Regions from separate parts of the Haloglycomyces albus DSM 45210 genome, predicted to be linked through region 2. Evidence: riboswitches for the same ligand, from Rfam matches in the RefSeq annotation. Region 2 holds a riboswitch; the other holds the start of a gene.
The links. A riboswitch is a leader RNA that binds a small molecule or an ion and turns the genes downstream of it on or off. The one in region 2 is predicted to bind cobalamin.
Positions count from the first base shown of each region.

Region 1 (6,707 bases), 2.8 Mb from region 2:
TGCGGCGCGATACGCAGGGCGATTCCCCCCGCGATCGACCAGAATCCGCCGGTCGCGATACCGACGAGGACACGAGCGGCCAGAACGGTGGTGAACGATTCGGAGATCGCCGAGACGACATTGGCGATGACCACCAGCAAGCTCAGCACCATGAGTACCTTGCGCCGGTCGGCTTTGGCGGTGGCGACGGTGAGGATGGGGGCGGACACGGCTGCCATGAGTCCGGGGGTGGCGACCATCAGTCCGGCCGTGCCTTCGGCGACGGACAACCCGTCGGCGATCGGGGTCAGTAGTCCTACGGGCAGGATCTCGGAGGTCACCAAGGTGAAAACGCCCATGGCTACGGAGATGACGGCCAGCCAGGAATCCTGCTTTTGGCCCGTCGATACGGCGGGGGTCGTCGTGGTGGCGGTGGTTGTCACGGGAGTGCCTTTCCAGATGGGTGTCGGTACGTGTGCGGCCCGCGTCTGTGGAGAGAGCGGGCCTTGAAGGTCCGTCGATTCGCTTCACATCACGTGCCGTACCGGTCCACCACTCGGTCAGGCGGTCTGACGTGTGAGAGTGCAGGGCGGGCCACGGTGTTTCCGTCGTTGTCCCGACCGACCTCGCCGGTTCGCACCGAACGAGGCCCTGGTGGTGCCTTCACCACGTCAACTGCCCATGTCATCGCTCGAGAACGATTCATGGGATGAATTTGTCGTTGCTTCACATTGTGCGCCGACGGGCAGGTGGGACGCAAGAATTCCCTCCAGATCGTTAGGTATCTCGCATCCCACCGGGGTCGACGCGCCGGCGAAGGACTACTGCTCCGGACGGGCGGGGCTGTCGATCGTCAGCGACCCCGTGATGATCTGGGACTGAATCTTGTCGAGTTCGATGGTCAGATCGTCCGGGACTTGAGTGTCGAAGGTGTGGAACTCCGACATCGCCACGCCTTCATTGGACAGGTCTCCCAGATAGGAACCGTCGGTTCCGCCTCCGGCGTAGGAACGGTCGATCGCCTTCGTCACGGCCGCGGAGATGTTCTTGACCGACGAGGTCAGAATGCGGTCGCAGGCGTCTTCCAAGGCGATACATCCGTCGCGGTCCACCCAGACGACTTTGACGTCGCCGGTCTCTTTGGCGACTTCGATCGTCCCCATGCCGGCGGTACCGGCGACCGAGTGAACGACGTCGGCCCCTTCCTCGACGAAGTTCTCCGTTACCTCTCGCCCGGACTCGACATCTTCGAAGCTGTCGATGAAGGTCCCTTCCTGGGCGTCGGGATCCCACCCGAGAACGTCCACGGACTCGTTTTTGACCTCGTTGTAGTACTCGACTCCTTGGACGTATCCGTCCATGAAGATCGTCACCGGCCCGATCGGCATACCGCCCCATGTGGCCACCGTTCCCGTCTCGCTCGTGGCAGCGGCGGCGTATCCGGTGAGGAAGGACGATTCGGAGGGGTCGAATTCGATCGAGTAGACATTGTCGAGGTCGATATTGCCGTCCACGATGGCAAAATCCTGCTCGGGATGCTCGGCGGCGAATTCGGCCAGGTCTTCGACGATCAGGCCACCGATGCCGAAGATGATGTCGCAGTCGTTGGCGATCGACTGCTCCAGATTCGGCAAGAAATCGTCATGCGTCTCCGATACCAGGTAGTCGACGTGGATGCTCGAGTTTCCGTACGATGATTGAAGGAACCCGTCCCACGCCGCCTCATTGAACGAACGGTCGTCGACATCACCCGAGTCGGTGACCATGCAGGCTTGATATTCATTCTCGGCTTGATCGCCTCCGGCGCCATCGCCGTTGCCGCCACAAGCGCTGAGGGTCAGCATTCCCACAGACGCTACGGTGACGGCCTTCACTAGTGGTTGGTTCCTTGACTCCATGAGATCAATAATCATCCCATGATGGGCGGTTTGGCACTATGTGTTGTGGAATCGTTATCCCCTTTGCCTGTGACCTTAATCCGAGCGTATGACCGCTGCCACGCGCACGGATCCGTCCATTTGCGAATGTCAGCGCATCAAAACGACCACACGATTCGTTTTCGACACAAGAGACGCGAACAGACCCGTCTCACCGCTGAAAAATTCATGGGATGAATATGTCATGCTGTAGACATGTCAACACCACATATTTCCGCCGCCAAAGGCGATATTGCCGACACCGTCCTTCTCCCAGGTGATCCACTGCGCGCCAAATGGATTGCCGAGACATTCCTGGAGGACGCCCGGTGCTACACGGAAGTACGCAATATGTTCGGCTACACCGGCACCTACAAGGGCCAACGGGTATCGGTACAGGGCACGGGAATGGGCCAGCCCTCCGCTGCCATCTACACCCACGAACTGCTGGATTACTACGAGGTTAAGAACGTCATTCGCGTCGGCTCCGCCGGAGCCGTCCACAACTCGATTGAACTACGTGACGTCGTCGCGGGCATCGGAGCCACCACCAATTCCAGCATGAACCGCATCCGGTTCGAAAACGTAGTGGACTTCGCCCCGGTCGCCGACTACAGCCTCCTCAAAGCCGCCGACCAGGCAGCGGAGGCCCGCGGCATCAACCTCCGCGTCGGCCAACTGTACAGCTCCGACACCTTCTACACCGACGCACCGGAAGTGGAAAAACGCCTGTCGGATTACGGCATTCTCGCCATTGAAATGGAAGCCGCCGCCATTTACACCTTGGCGGCGAAGTTCCAGGCTCGCGCGCTCGCCATCTGCACCATTTCCGATCACATTCTGCAGGGAACGGCGTTGTCGGCTCAGGAGCGTCAGGAGTCGTTCTCCGAGATGATGGAAATCGCTCTGGACTCCGCAGTGTCGTAAGCGGCTCCCTCATTCCACGACGTCGGCTCGGCCACCCGTACCTTCCGAGGTGGCCGAGCCGATCGTGTTTTAGACGTCGCCAACACACCCCGACACCGCCGACGAGTATTGCGATACAGCTTCGTTTATTCTGGACCCGCCGCAGTGCACGGGAATCCGGTGCGAATCCGGAACGGTCCTCGCCACTGTAAACAAGTAAACATCGGTTCACGCGACCGGTCGTACCGACCTCGGAGTCGGTTCGCCAACCATAGGTGCCCGCCGACGGCGGCGTACGGACACGGGTCGCAGCCACTGGACTCAACCGTCTGGGAAGGTGACCGATGGAAGTTCGTCTTCACTTGTAAGTCAGGAGACCGGCTGCGGCAGAGGAAGTCCACCACGAGGTATGGGAGTATCGCATGTCCACTCTGTCTCAACCGCGTTCCGATTCCCTGTCACGCAAAGGTATCGCTACGCTGTCCGCCGCCGCGATCATCGGTCTCTCCGCATGCGGAACCGACCCGGAAGCGTCGTCATCCCCCGACACGACCACCATCGACAACTGCGGAGTCGAAGTGTCCGCAACCGACGTTCCCGAACGAGTCGTCACCATGAACCAGGCCGCCACGGAAATCATGCTGGCGCTCGGTCTGGAAGACCATCTCATCGGAACGGCCTATCTCGACGACGCCATCCATCCCGACTTGGCCGACGCCTACGCCGACGTCCCCGTCCTCGCCGAGCAATACCCGTCCAAAGAGGTTCTCTACGACGTCGAACCCGATTTCGTCTACGGTTCCTACGAATCCGCGTTCAACGACGACGCCGCCGGTAGCCGCGACGACCTGACCAGCCTAGGCATCGCCTCCTACCTGTCCCCAAGTTCCTGCATGGACCGGCCCATGGAAATCTCCGACGTGCACGGCGAAATCACCGATATCGCGGCACTGTTCGACATCACCGAGCAAGGAGAAAAACTGGTGTCGGACCAGCAGACGACGATCGATCAATCCGCCGCCTCTCTCACCGACGCCGACCTGACCGTTCTCTGGTGGGACAACAAACTCGATTCCCCCAGCGTCGGCGCTTGCTGCGGCACACCGGCCATGCTCATGAACTCCCTGGGGCTGGACAACGGCTTCTCCGACGTCGAAGGGAGCTGGGCGGAAGTGAACTGGGAGAACATCATTGAAATCGACCCCGACGTCATCGTCGCCGTCGATGCCGAATGGTCGCCTGCCACCGAAAAAATCGACAAACTACACAACGATCCGGCTCTCAACGAATTGTCGGCGGTACAGGACGACACCATCGTCACCATACCCTTCTCCGCCACCACCGCCGGCTTCCGAAACGCGGAAGCCATCGCCGACCTCAGCGAGCAGATAGCGGCGGTCCTGTAGTGGCGAGCGCCCCGTGCTCCGCCGGGCATCGGGAACTCAAACAATCGCGTCGCATAACCGTCGCCTGCCTCGCACTGCTGGTCGGCCTCATTCTGTCCATACTTCACAGTGTTGCGATCGGTCCGGCGGGACTGTCGGTGAGCTCGGTCTGGCACATCCTCATCGAGTGGACCGGGATCAGCGCCGGCGACGTTTCCGCCCTGCACGGCCGCATCGTCTGGGAACTGCGCCTGCCCCGCGTCCTCACCGCCGGAGTGGTCGGCGCGGGGCTGGCACTGACCGGAGCGGTCATGCAGAGCCTGACCCGCAATCCCATGGCCGACCCGTATCTCTTCGGCGTCTCCTCGGGTGCGTCGCTCGGGGCCGTCGCCGTCATCGTGGTCGGGGTGGGAAGCGGTCTGTACGCACTCACGGCGGGAGCATTCCTCGGAGCCATTACCGTATTCAGCCTGGTCATTCTCTTCTCCCTGCAACGCGGCGCTCTCGCCCCGGGACGGATGATCCTGGCAGGGATCGCGCTGAGCCAGTTCTGCGGCGCCATCACGACCTTCATCATCATCTGGGAGGGTAATCCTCAAGCGACGCAATCGATCATCCACTGGCTGTCCGGATCACTGTCACGAGCGCGGTGGGAGTCGTTGGGCCTGGCATTTACAGTGTTTGCCCTGGTAGGAATTATCACGATGGGGCACGCCAAGGCGCTCGACGCGTTCGCGTTCGGGGAGGAAACCGCCGTCGCTCTCGGGGTATCGGTACACCGTACCCGCTGGTTGTTGCTGGTCGCCGGAGCTCTGTTGACGGCCACTCTCGTGTCCATCAGCGGCGCCATCGGTTTCGTCGGATTGATTCTGCCGCATGCGGTGCGACTGTTCAGCGGGCCAAGTTACCGGCGGCTACTACCGATAGCGACCATGGTGGGGGCGATTTTCATGATATGGGTGGACACGGTGGCCCGCACGGTATTCGAACCACGCGAGATCCCGGTCGGCGTCATTACCGCCGTCATCGGTGTACCGATGTTCATTCTACTGATGGCCCGCAGCAAACGATTGGTTTCAATGTAGGAGCGCGGTGGGAGACCCCGCGCTCTACCGCATCGTTGCTACGTGGTGGACCCCTTCTTAAAGCTGTCGGTGATCCCCAGGAGCCGTTTGGTCAAGAGCGCGACTTCAATCCGCGTTTTCTCCCCCACCGGACCGTTCACGCCGACATGACTGGCGCCGTATGGATTACCCAGTTCGGCCTCGAACATCATGGGGTCGGTGTAGCCGAGCGGCACGATGATCGCTCCCCAATGATAGAAGGTGTTCATCATCGACGTAATGGTCGTCTCCTGACCCCCGTGACTGGTCTGCGAGGAGGTGAACGCGGAGACGGTCTTATTGATGAGTTTCCCCGCGCCCCACAACGGTCCGGTCTGATCGATGAACTGCTTCAGCTGGGCGGTGGGGAGCCCGTATCTCGTGGGTGTCCCGAACATGAGGGCATCGGCCCATTCCAGGTCGTCCAGGGTAGCGACCGGTATATCCAAGGTGGCGTCAAAATGCGCCTTCCAGTCGGCGTTGGATTCGATGGCGCTCGCGGGTGCCAGTTCTTCGGCGCGGCGGAGTCGGACCTCGGCACCCCAGTCGTTGGCCTCGCGTTCGGCGGTTTTGGCCATGGCGTGTACGTTGCCTGTTTGCGAGTAATAGATGATGGCCAGATTAACCATGTCGCACTCCTTAGTGACCGTGTGAGCTGTTTGAAGACGTCAGCCGCCCGTCATTATATCCCTCGGTGATCGCAACTTTACTTTTAGCGATAAAACGGTCTTGCGATTTTGTTTACGCGATCGTTTTTATTGTGGTTGCCAGGGTCGCGCACCGAATAGGACAATCGAGGCATGACTGAGCTTGTAGTGCTGGGCGGAGTCGGCGTGGACACGATCGTGCGGGTTCCACGGCTCGATGTTCCCGGAGGAGATTCGCTGTCCGTGCCGCCGATTCGTGATTTCGTCGCTCATACCGGAAACGGTGTGGCTCTGGCCAGTCATGAACTGCGTCGCTCGACGCTGTTGATTGATTTTCTCGGTGCCGACCCGCAAGGTGAGACGGTGCTCGATCACTATCGCAAGGCCGGGCTGGAGTTCGCGTATCAACCGGCGCCGAACGGCACTCCTCGTAGTGTGAATCTGGTCGATAAGGACGGTAAGCGGTTTTCCTTCTACGACGGTCGGCACCCGTACGATCTACGTCTGGATCCAGAGCTGTACCGACCGCACATGCGGGACGCCGGCCAGGTGCACGTGTCGATCAATAACGTCTGTCGCGAGGTGTTCGACCATATCGATTACGACACCACCAGCGTCTCCACCGACCTCCATTCGTGGAACGGGGTCGACGACCACCATAAGGAGTTCGCGCTGCGCAGTGACGTAGTCTTTCTGTCCAGCGAGAAGCTGGGGCACCGCACTCCGGAGACGATGCGATGGATTGCCGACCACGGTCGCGCACACACTGTC
Region 1 is NZ_AZUQ01000001.1:63,902-70,608, forward strand. It holds gene HALAL_RS0100345 (MFS transporter) at 1-422, opposite strand, end outside; gene HALAL_RS0100350 (BMP family lipoprotein) at 801-1,877, opposite strand; gene deoD (purine-nucleoside phosphorylase) at 2,112-2,822, shown strand; cobalamin riboswitch at 2,948-3,201, shown strand; gene HALAL_RS18865 (ABC transporter substrate-binding protein) at 3,224-4,207, shown strand; gene HALAL_RS0100365 (FecCD family ABC transporter permease) at 4,207-5,271, shown strand; gene wrbA (NAD(P)H:quinone oxidoreductase) at 5,310-5,918, opposite strand; gene HALAL_RS0100375 (carbohydrate kinase family protein) at 6,090-6,707, shown strand, end outside.
Region 1: it holds a riboswitch for cobalamin, as region 2 does, so the genes downstream of both, HALAL_RS18865 (ABC transporter substrate-binding protein) here and HALAL_RS0113280 (CbtB domain-containing protein) in region 2, are expected to answer to the same signal.

Region 2 (6,707 bases):
CGATCTTCGGACAAGAGGCCCGCCCACGCCTGATGCGCGGCCTGGGGTCGAGTATTTTCCCGCGCAATGTCGCCTATGACGCGTTCAGCGAGATCCACTGGGTACCGGCGAGCGCAGCGGTGGCGTCGGCACGCGATCTCGCCCGGCGAGCGTATACAACCGGAGGCTGGAGTGTCGGTGCGGTCGGATTGGTAGCCGACTGGTTGGCGCGCAAGGAAAAACCCGGTACTAGAATCGTCGCCGTCTTTCCCGACGGCCCGCACCGTTACGCCGATACGGTCTTCAATGACGACTACTGCCGCGAGAACGGAATACTGGGGCAGCCTGTGCCCGACGAACCGGTGACCATATCTTCTCCACTATCGACACAGGTCGTGGAATGGTCGCGTTCCGAGACCGTTGTCGATCCGGTGCTTGCGGAGGCGGCGCGATGACGGGTTTGCCAAGGCGCTTTTCTCGCCTGGACGCGACCGCACGATTGTTGTGTGTCAATCAGTTTGGCATCAACGCCGGTTTTTTCATGCTGATGCCCTATCTGGCCGCGTATCTGACCGGGTCGCTTGGGCTGGCGGCCGGTGTAGTGGGAATTCTGTTGGGGCTGCGCAATTTCAGTCAGCAAGGCATGTTCTTTCTCGGCGGAGCGTTGGCCGACCGGTGGGGGTACAAGAACCTGATCATGGCCGGGTGTTTGCTACGCACGGTCGGGTTCGGTTTGCTGGCCACGGTCGACGCCCTTCCGGGCCTGGCAGTGGGAATGATCGCCACCGGTGTTGCCGGGGCTCTGTTCAACCCGGCGGTGCGCGCGTGTCTGGCCGAACATTCCGATAACGATCGCGTGGGGACGTTCGCGGTGTTCAACGTCTTTTATCAAGCCGGTATTCTCGCCGGACCGATCATCGGCGTAGCACTGGCCACAGTGAACTTCCAGTTCGCCTGTGCCGTCGCTGCCGCGATCTTCACCGCGCTGACCATTGTCCAGGCACGCCGACTGCCCTCGAACTCCAACGGCGAACATGGTGGCCGCGAACGCCCGTCCTTGATCGAGGCCTGGCACACCGTACTGACCGATCGACGGTTTATAGCGTTCGCTCTGGCCATGTCCGGGTCGTATGTTCTCGTGTTCCAGACCTACCTCGCCTTGCCGCTCTTGCTCGGCGACCATCTGACTTCCACTGCGTCGACGGCGACGATCGCGATGATGTTCGCCGTCTCCGGGACGCTGACGATCGTCTTCCAAGTGCGTATCACCGCGCGGTGTACATCGCTCCTGGGACGACGTGCCTCCCTCGTGGTCGGCCTGTTGGTGTTGGGCTGGGCGTTCGTTCCCACGCTCGCCGTGACCGCCTGGACCGTCCCGCCGGCTGCGGTCGCGGTCGCGGTCGTCGTCTCAGGAGGCTTGTTGGCGTTGGGAACGATGATCACCTTCCCGTTCGAGATGGACACCGTCACCGCTCTCACCGGCGGACAACGGATCGCCACACATTACGGAATTTATCAAACGGTGTGCGGCGTCATGCTGGTCGCGGGCAACTTCCTCGTCGGCACGGCCATCGATCGCATCGGCGATACCTGGAACTGGGTGCCGTGGCTCGGATTGTGCGCGCTCGCCGTCGCCAGCGCCATCGGTGTGCTCCGTATCGATCTGAACACTTCTGAGGCCGCCGACGACCGTTTGGCGAGTACAGTGGACCGGAGGGAAAAGCCGGCAGTTGAGGGACGTTGAAACGGACGGGCAGACCTCGTGGGGCCGACACGTACCGACGAATTCGACAGCAACGTCCATAAGCGAGCTCGCTCGTGACGTTGAACGACCGGCGGGAACGCTACAGGGGTGCGGGGGACTCGTCCGCATCGTTCACGGCATCAGGTGGCGGCCCATCGGCTGTTCGCGGGCAGCGCCACGCCACTCGGTCTGGAAGTTGATGTGGAGTAACCCCCTGAAGGGACATAATCTGGTGGGAAACGACACGCGTCAGAAATGCCGGATTGAAAACCAGCACATTCCGATATGACCGACACAATGAAACAACCGACAACGTCGTCCAACCTCCAACCGCCCACCACCATCGCACCGTTCATACCCAAGTCCGCCATATTACCGCCGACGGTATCGCCTGTCTCGTCGCGAAAGGAGCCTGCCGCTCATGCCGGTCAACTATCTCCCCGCTGACGCCGTCAATATCGGAACCCTCGAACACGATCAACACCAATGGCAAGTGCGGCTCCATGCGGCGAGTAAAACCGTCTACCTTCTGCCGGTGGAATGCGATCAGGAACCCAGGCCGGAGCGCGAATGTCCGCCCGCGGCGGTCGCCTACTGCCACGAATGGACTCGCCCTAGCGTCGTGCTCTACAGCGAACGCCTTTACATTCGCGCCCGCCGCAACCGCGCCTGGCTGGCGGAGTTGACCGATAAAATCGCCTGGACGGTCAAACCCCATCTCCAGCCACCCGAATAATGCGAACGTCGGGTGGTTCGGCAGCGGTCGCGGCCGTTCGCCGCCTGACACCATGCGGAATCGACGTGATACCGGGCCGATGGTCAGGCACGTAGGCGGAAGGCGTAGGTCCGATAGGGCATGACGAACTCGTCTCTGCCCCGCAGATCCGGGTGCTCATTGAGCAGATCCGCCACGCGAGTGTCCAGGTCGGCCCGATATTCGCTACTGCCGTTGAGATAATTCGATCGGGAGCGCACCAAATCCGACAATCGTTGTGGGGTTATGGGGTATTCATGGCGGAAGACCTGTAGTTCACGCTGACTGAAGTGCGGTTCGAAGTAGTCGCTGTCGTCGGCGATATGTGAAGCGAGGTATTCGGCGTTGGAGCGCCCGATGATCTCCGACAATGCCGCCACCCAGGAGACGCTTTCATCGCGGATGTTCCAGATCGGCGCGAAGACTCCATCCGGGTTCAGTACCCTCCGGATCTCCCGCAGCGCGGTGTCGTTATCGAACCAGTGGAAGGACTGTCCCGCGGTGACGACGTCGACACTATTATCGTCCAGCGGCAGTTCCTCCGCTCCGGCAACGTGGACGGGCACGTCGGACGATTGACCGCTAAGCTGTTCGGCCATCCGTGAGTCGGGCTCGACGGCGATGACACGGTGTCCAGCTTGGACAATGATTCGAGTCAGTTTCCCCGTGCCGGCACCGATATCGGCGACGGTCACCGGGTCGGTTCCCAGTTGGTAATCGATCGCCTCACGCGGGTAGGTGGGACGAACATTGTCGTACAGGTCGGCCGCGGTGCCGAAGTTGGTGGCGTCCATGTGATTCCTTTCGATTGCGATGACACCACCATACAGTACGCGCGTACTGTTTATCAAGAACGCGCAATAGACGATCTTTCCCCAGGAAAACGGCACACCTCCATCCGATAACCCACACAGCTCACCATCGCCACTACCGTAGGTTTACAAGCCGCGAGTCGGTGTGTAAAGTGATGGAAGCTCTGATAGCGGCTGTTAGGAACGCAGTGCGAATCTGCGGCGGTCCCGCCACTGTATTCGGGAAGTTTCCTCCTCCAGGCCCAGCCTGTCCAGACAGAGAGTCGCCACTGGGAAGACCCGGGAAGGCGGAGGGGGAAGCGACGATCCGAAAGCCAGGATACTAACGTCGTTGTCCCGATCTCGGGGACGAGGTTATCCCCGTGGAGGAATAATGACTGCTCTCAATACGACGACTGGCCTCAGTCGCGAATTCGTCATCTCACTATTCACCGTTGCCATGTTGACCGCCGTCGTCTACGGCGTCGCGTTCGAACAGGGCACGCTCACCGGTGGAACACCGTGGCTGCATGAAGCCTTCCACGATGCCCGCCACCTTCTCGGCTTTCCTTGCCACTAGGAGCCGATAGCGAATGATCACCGACTATCTCCGCCGCGGACTCGCGGCGGGACTTCTTGCTGGGCTCTTGTCGGGTCTCTTTGCCTGGGCCGCGGGTGAGCCTACCTTGCGCGCGGCCATTGAGATCGAAGAGCAATCGGACGAAGGCCATTCGCACGGCTCGGAAGAGTCGGGCGGAGGTCACGACCATGAGGACGAATTGGTATCCCGTCCCGTCCAGGAGGCCATGCTTCCAGTGGCCACCTCCCTGGTCGGAGCGGCCTTCGGCGGCGTCTTCGGACTCGCCTTCGGATTGGCGCGCTCGCGCCTGACGACACGTGACGAATGGGCCGCGACATGGAAGGTCGGAGCGGCCGTTACCGCCACGGTGGTGCTGTATCCGGCACTGGTTTATCCCGCCAATCCACCTGGAGTGGGTGATCCGGGAACCGTCGGTAACCGCACCGCCCTCTACTTCGCCACACTCGCCATTGGAGCGGTCACCCTGGGGTTCCTATGGTGGCTGGCCAAGCGTCTCCATGCTCGGGAATGGGAGCCGCCGCAACGGCAGATCACCGTGGCGGCAGCGGGGGTCGCCGTTTTGGGGACGGCTTGGCTGCTACTTCCCTCTCCGGCAGGCGGTGCCGATTTCCCCGCCGACGTCTTCTGGTCATTCCGCCTGTCCTCCATCGGTACACAGCTACTGCTGTGGGTGGCGCTGACGACCATATTCGCGTGGCTCTCGCAACGCGCACAAACGAAAACCGCGAAGGCCGACGCACTATGAGCCACCGCTCCACCGTCACCCTGCTACGGCACGGCCCGACCTCGGCAACGCGGCGCAGCCTCTTTCCCAGCAATGAGCCGCTGGATCGAGCGGGCCGTGAACTGGTCGCCCACTGGTGCGGCCGATTGGTCACCGATCATGTCGTCACTTCCGACTCCGCCCGCTGCCTCGACACCGCCGAGCTGGTCGGATACACCCGGCCGACGGTCGACAGCCGATGGGCGGAGTTGGACTTCGGAGATTGGAGCGGGCACAGCCTCGCTCACGCGGCCGAAACCGACTCCGAGGCCATGAGCCGGTGGCTGGACGATCCTTTCGATCACGCCCCACCCAACGGCGAGACCTTCGCCTCTCTCAGCGAGCGTGTCGATGCGGCCCTGTCCGAACTGGCCTCGCACGCCGGTCATACTCTGGTCATTACGAGCGCCGGTCCGATTAAGGCCGCTCTGCTGTCGATTCTGCATGCTCCGACCGCTTCCTTGTGGCGCATTGACGTCGCCCCCGGAACCGCTACGACACTGACGGCCCACAGTGGAATCTGGACCTTGCGTTCGCTGAATGTGGAGGCCACTTCATGAACGCGACCGCGCTTGGGCTGGCGGTAGGCGCGGCCCTGGATCGATGCTGCGGCGACCCGCGTCGCCGGCACCCGGTAGCGGGGTTCGGCACACTCGCCTCCAAACTCGAAGAGCGCATGTGGCGTGACAACCGCACAGCGGGAGCGGCGTACCTCGCGTTGACGGTGGGGACGACGACCGGTGCTGCTTGGTGGGCGTATCGGCTGGCACGGCGACGTCGGTGGAGCGAACTCGTCTTCTCCGCCGCGGTGACATGGGCGGCGTTGGGACAACGCTCCCTGATCGAGGCCGCCGATGCGGTGTCTCGCCCGCTGCTGGCAAACGAGATGGCCGAGGCTCGTGGTGCGCTGGGTGCTTTGTGCGCTCGAGAAGCCGACGACCTCGATGCGGACGAGCTGGCCGCTGCCACCGTGGAGTCGGTCGCGGAGAACACCTCGGACGCGTCGATCGCTCCGCTGTGGTGGGGAGTGGTGGCCGGTCCGGTCGGTATCGTGGCACACCGCTGTGTCAACACCCTGGACGCCATGGTCGGTTATCGCACTCGGCGATATCGCCGTTTTGGTACGGCCGCCGCCCGACTGGACGACGTCATGAATTTCGTTCCCGCTCGCTTGACGGCGCTGGCGGCCATCGCGTTCGCTCCCGCCGTGGGCGGTACGAGCGTGGAGGCGGCGCGGGTGGTGTCCCGTGATTCCGCTGCGCACCCTAGCCCCAATGCCGGAACGGCCGAAGCGGCCTTCGCGGGAGCTCTGGGAGTCCGCATCGGAGGCACGGTGAACACGTACGGAGACACTCGGGACCGGCGTCCCCGTCTCGGTCGCGGCCGCCGGGTACGACGACACGACATCGCACGGGCCAATCGCTTGTCCTGGTTGATCTATACGACCGCCGTAGCGACAGCGGTCGTGGCTCGTTGGAGGTGCCGCCGATGAAGGGAACTCTTCTGGTCGCGGGGACGACCTCCGATGCCGGTAAAAGCGTTCTAGTGTCCGGCCTGTGCCGACTCCTGTCCCGACAGGGCCATCGCGTCGCGCCGTTCAAAGCTCAGAACATGGCCCTGAACGCCGCCGTGACCCTCGACGGCGGCGAGATCGGCCGCGCCCAAGCCGCTCAGGCGGACGCCGCCGGAGTGGACGCCGAGATCGCCATGAATCCGATTCTGATCAAACCGACCGGACCGCGACATTCCCAAGTGGTGATTCGCGGGCATACGGCCTTCGACGCCGGGGCACGGGATTACCACACTCGCAAGACAACGCTCCTTCCGGTGGTGTCGGAGTCGTTGCGGGATTTGGCGTCTCGCTTCGACGTCGTTCTCGCCGAAGGCGCGGGCGGCGCGGCGGAAATCAATCTGCGCCCCTACGATCTGACGAACCTGGGATTGGCGCGACAGCACGACATGCCGGTAGTGATCGTCTGTGATATCGATCGTGGTGGTGCCTTCGCCTCCCTGTACGGGACGTTGGCCCTCATGGAGCCGGCCGACCAGGCACTGGTGTCCGGATTTATCATCAA
Region 2 is NZ_AZUQ01000001.1:2,864,229-2,870,935, reverse strand. It holds gene HALAL_RS0113300 (PLP-dependent cysteine synthase family protein) at 1-434, shown strand, start outside; gene HALAL_RS0113295 (MFS transporter) at 431-1,723, shown strand; gene HALAL_RS0113290 (hypothetical protein) at 2,145-2,459, shown strand; gene HALAL_RS0113285 (class I SAM-dependent methyltransferase) at 2,543-3,271, opposite strand; cobalamin riboswitch at 3,428-3,634, shown strand; gene HALAL_RS0113280 (CbtB domain-containing protein) at 3,663-3,848, shown strand; gene HALAL_RS0113275 (CbtA family protein) at 3,862-4,614, shown strand; gene HALAL_RS0113270 (histidine phosphatase family protein) at 4,611-5,192, shown strand; gene cbiB (adenosylcobinamide-phosphate synthase CbiB) at 5,189-6,124, shown strand; gene HALAL_RS0113260 (cobyric acid synthase) at 6,121-6,707, shown strand, end outside.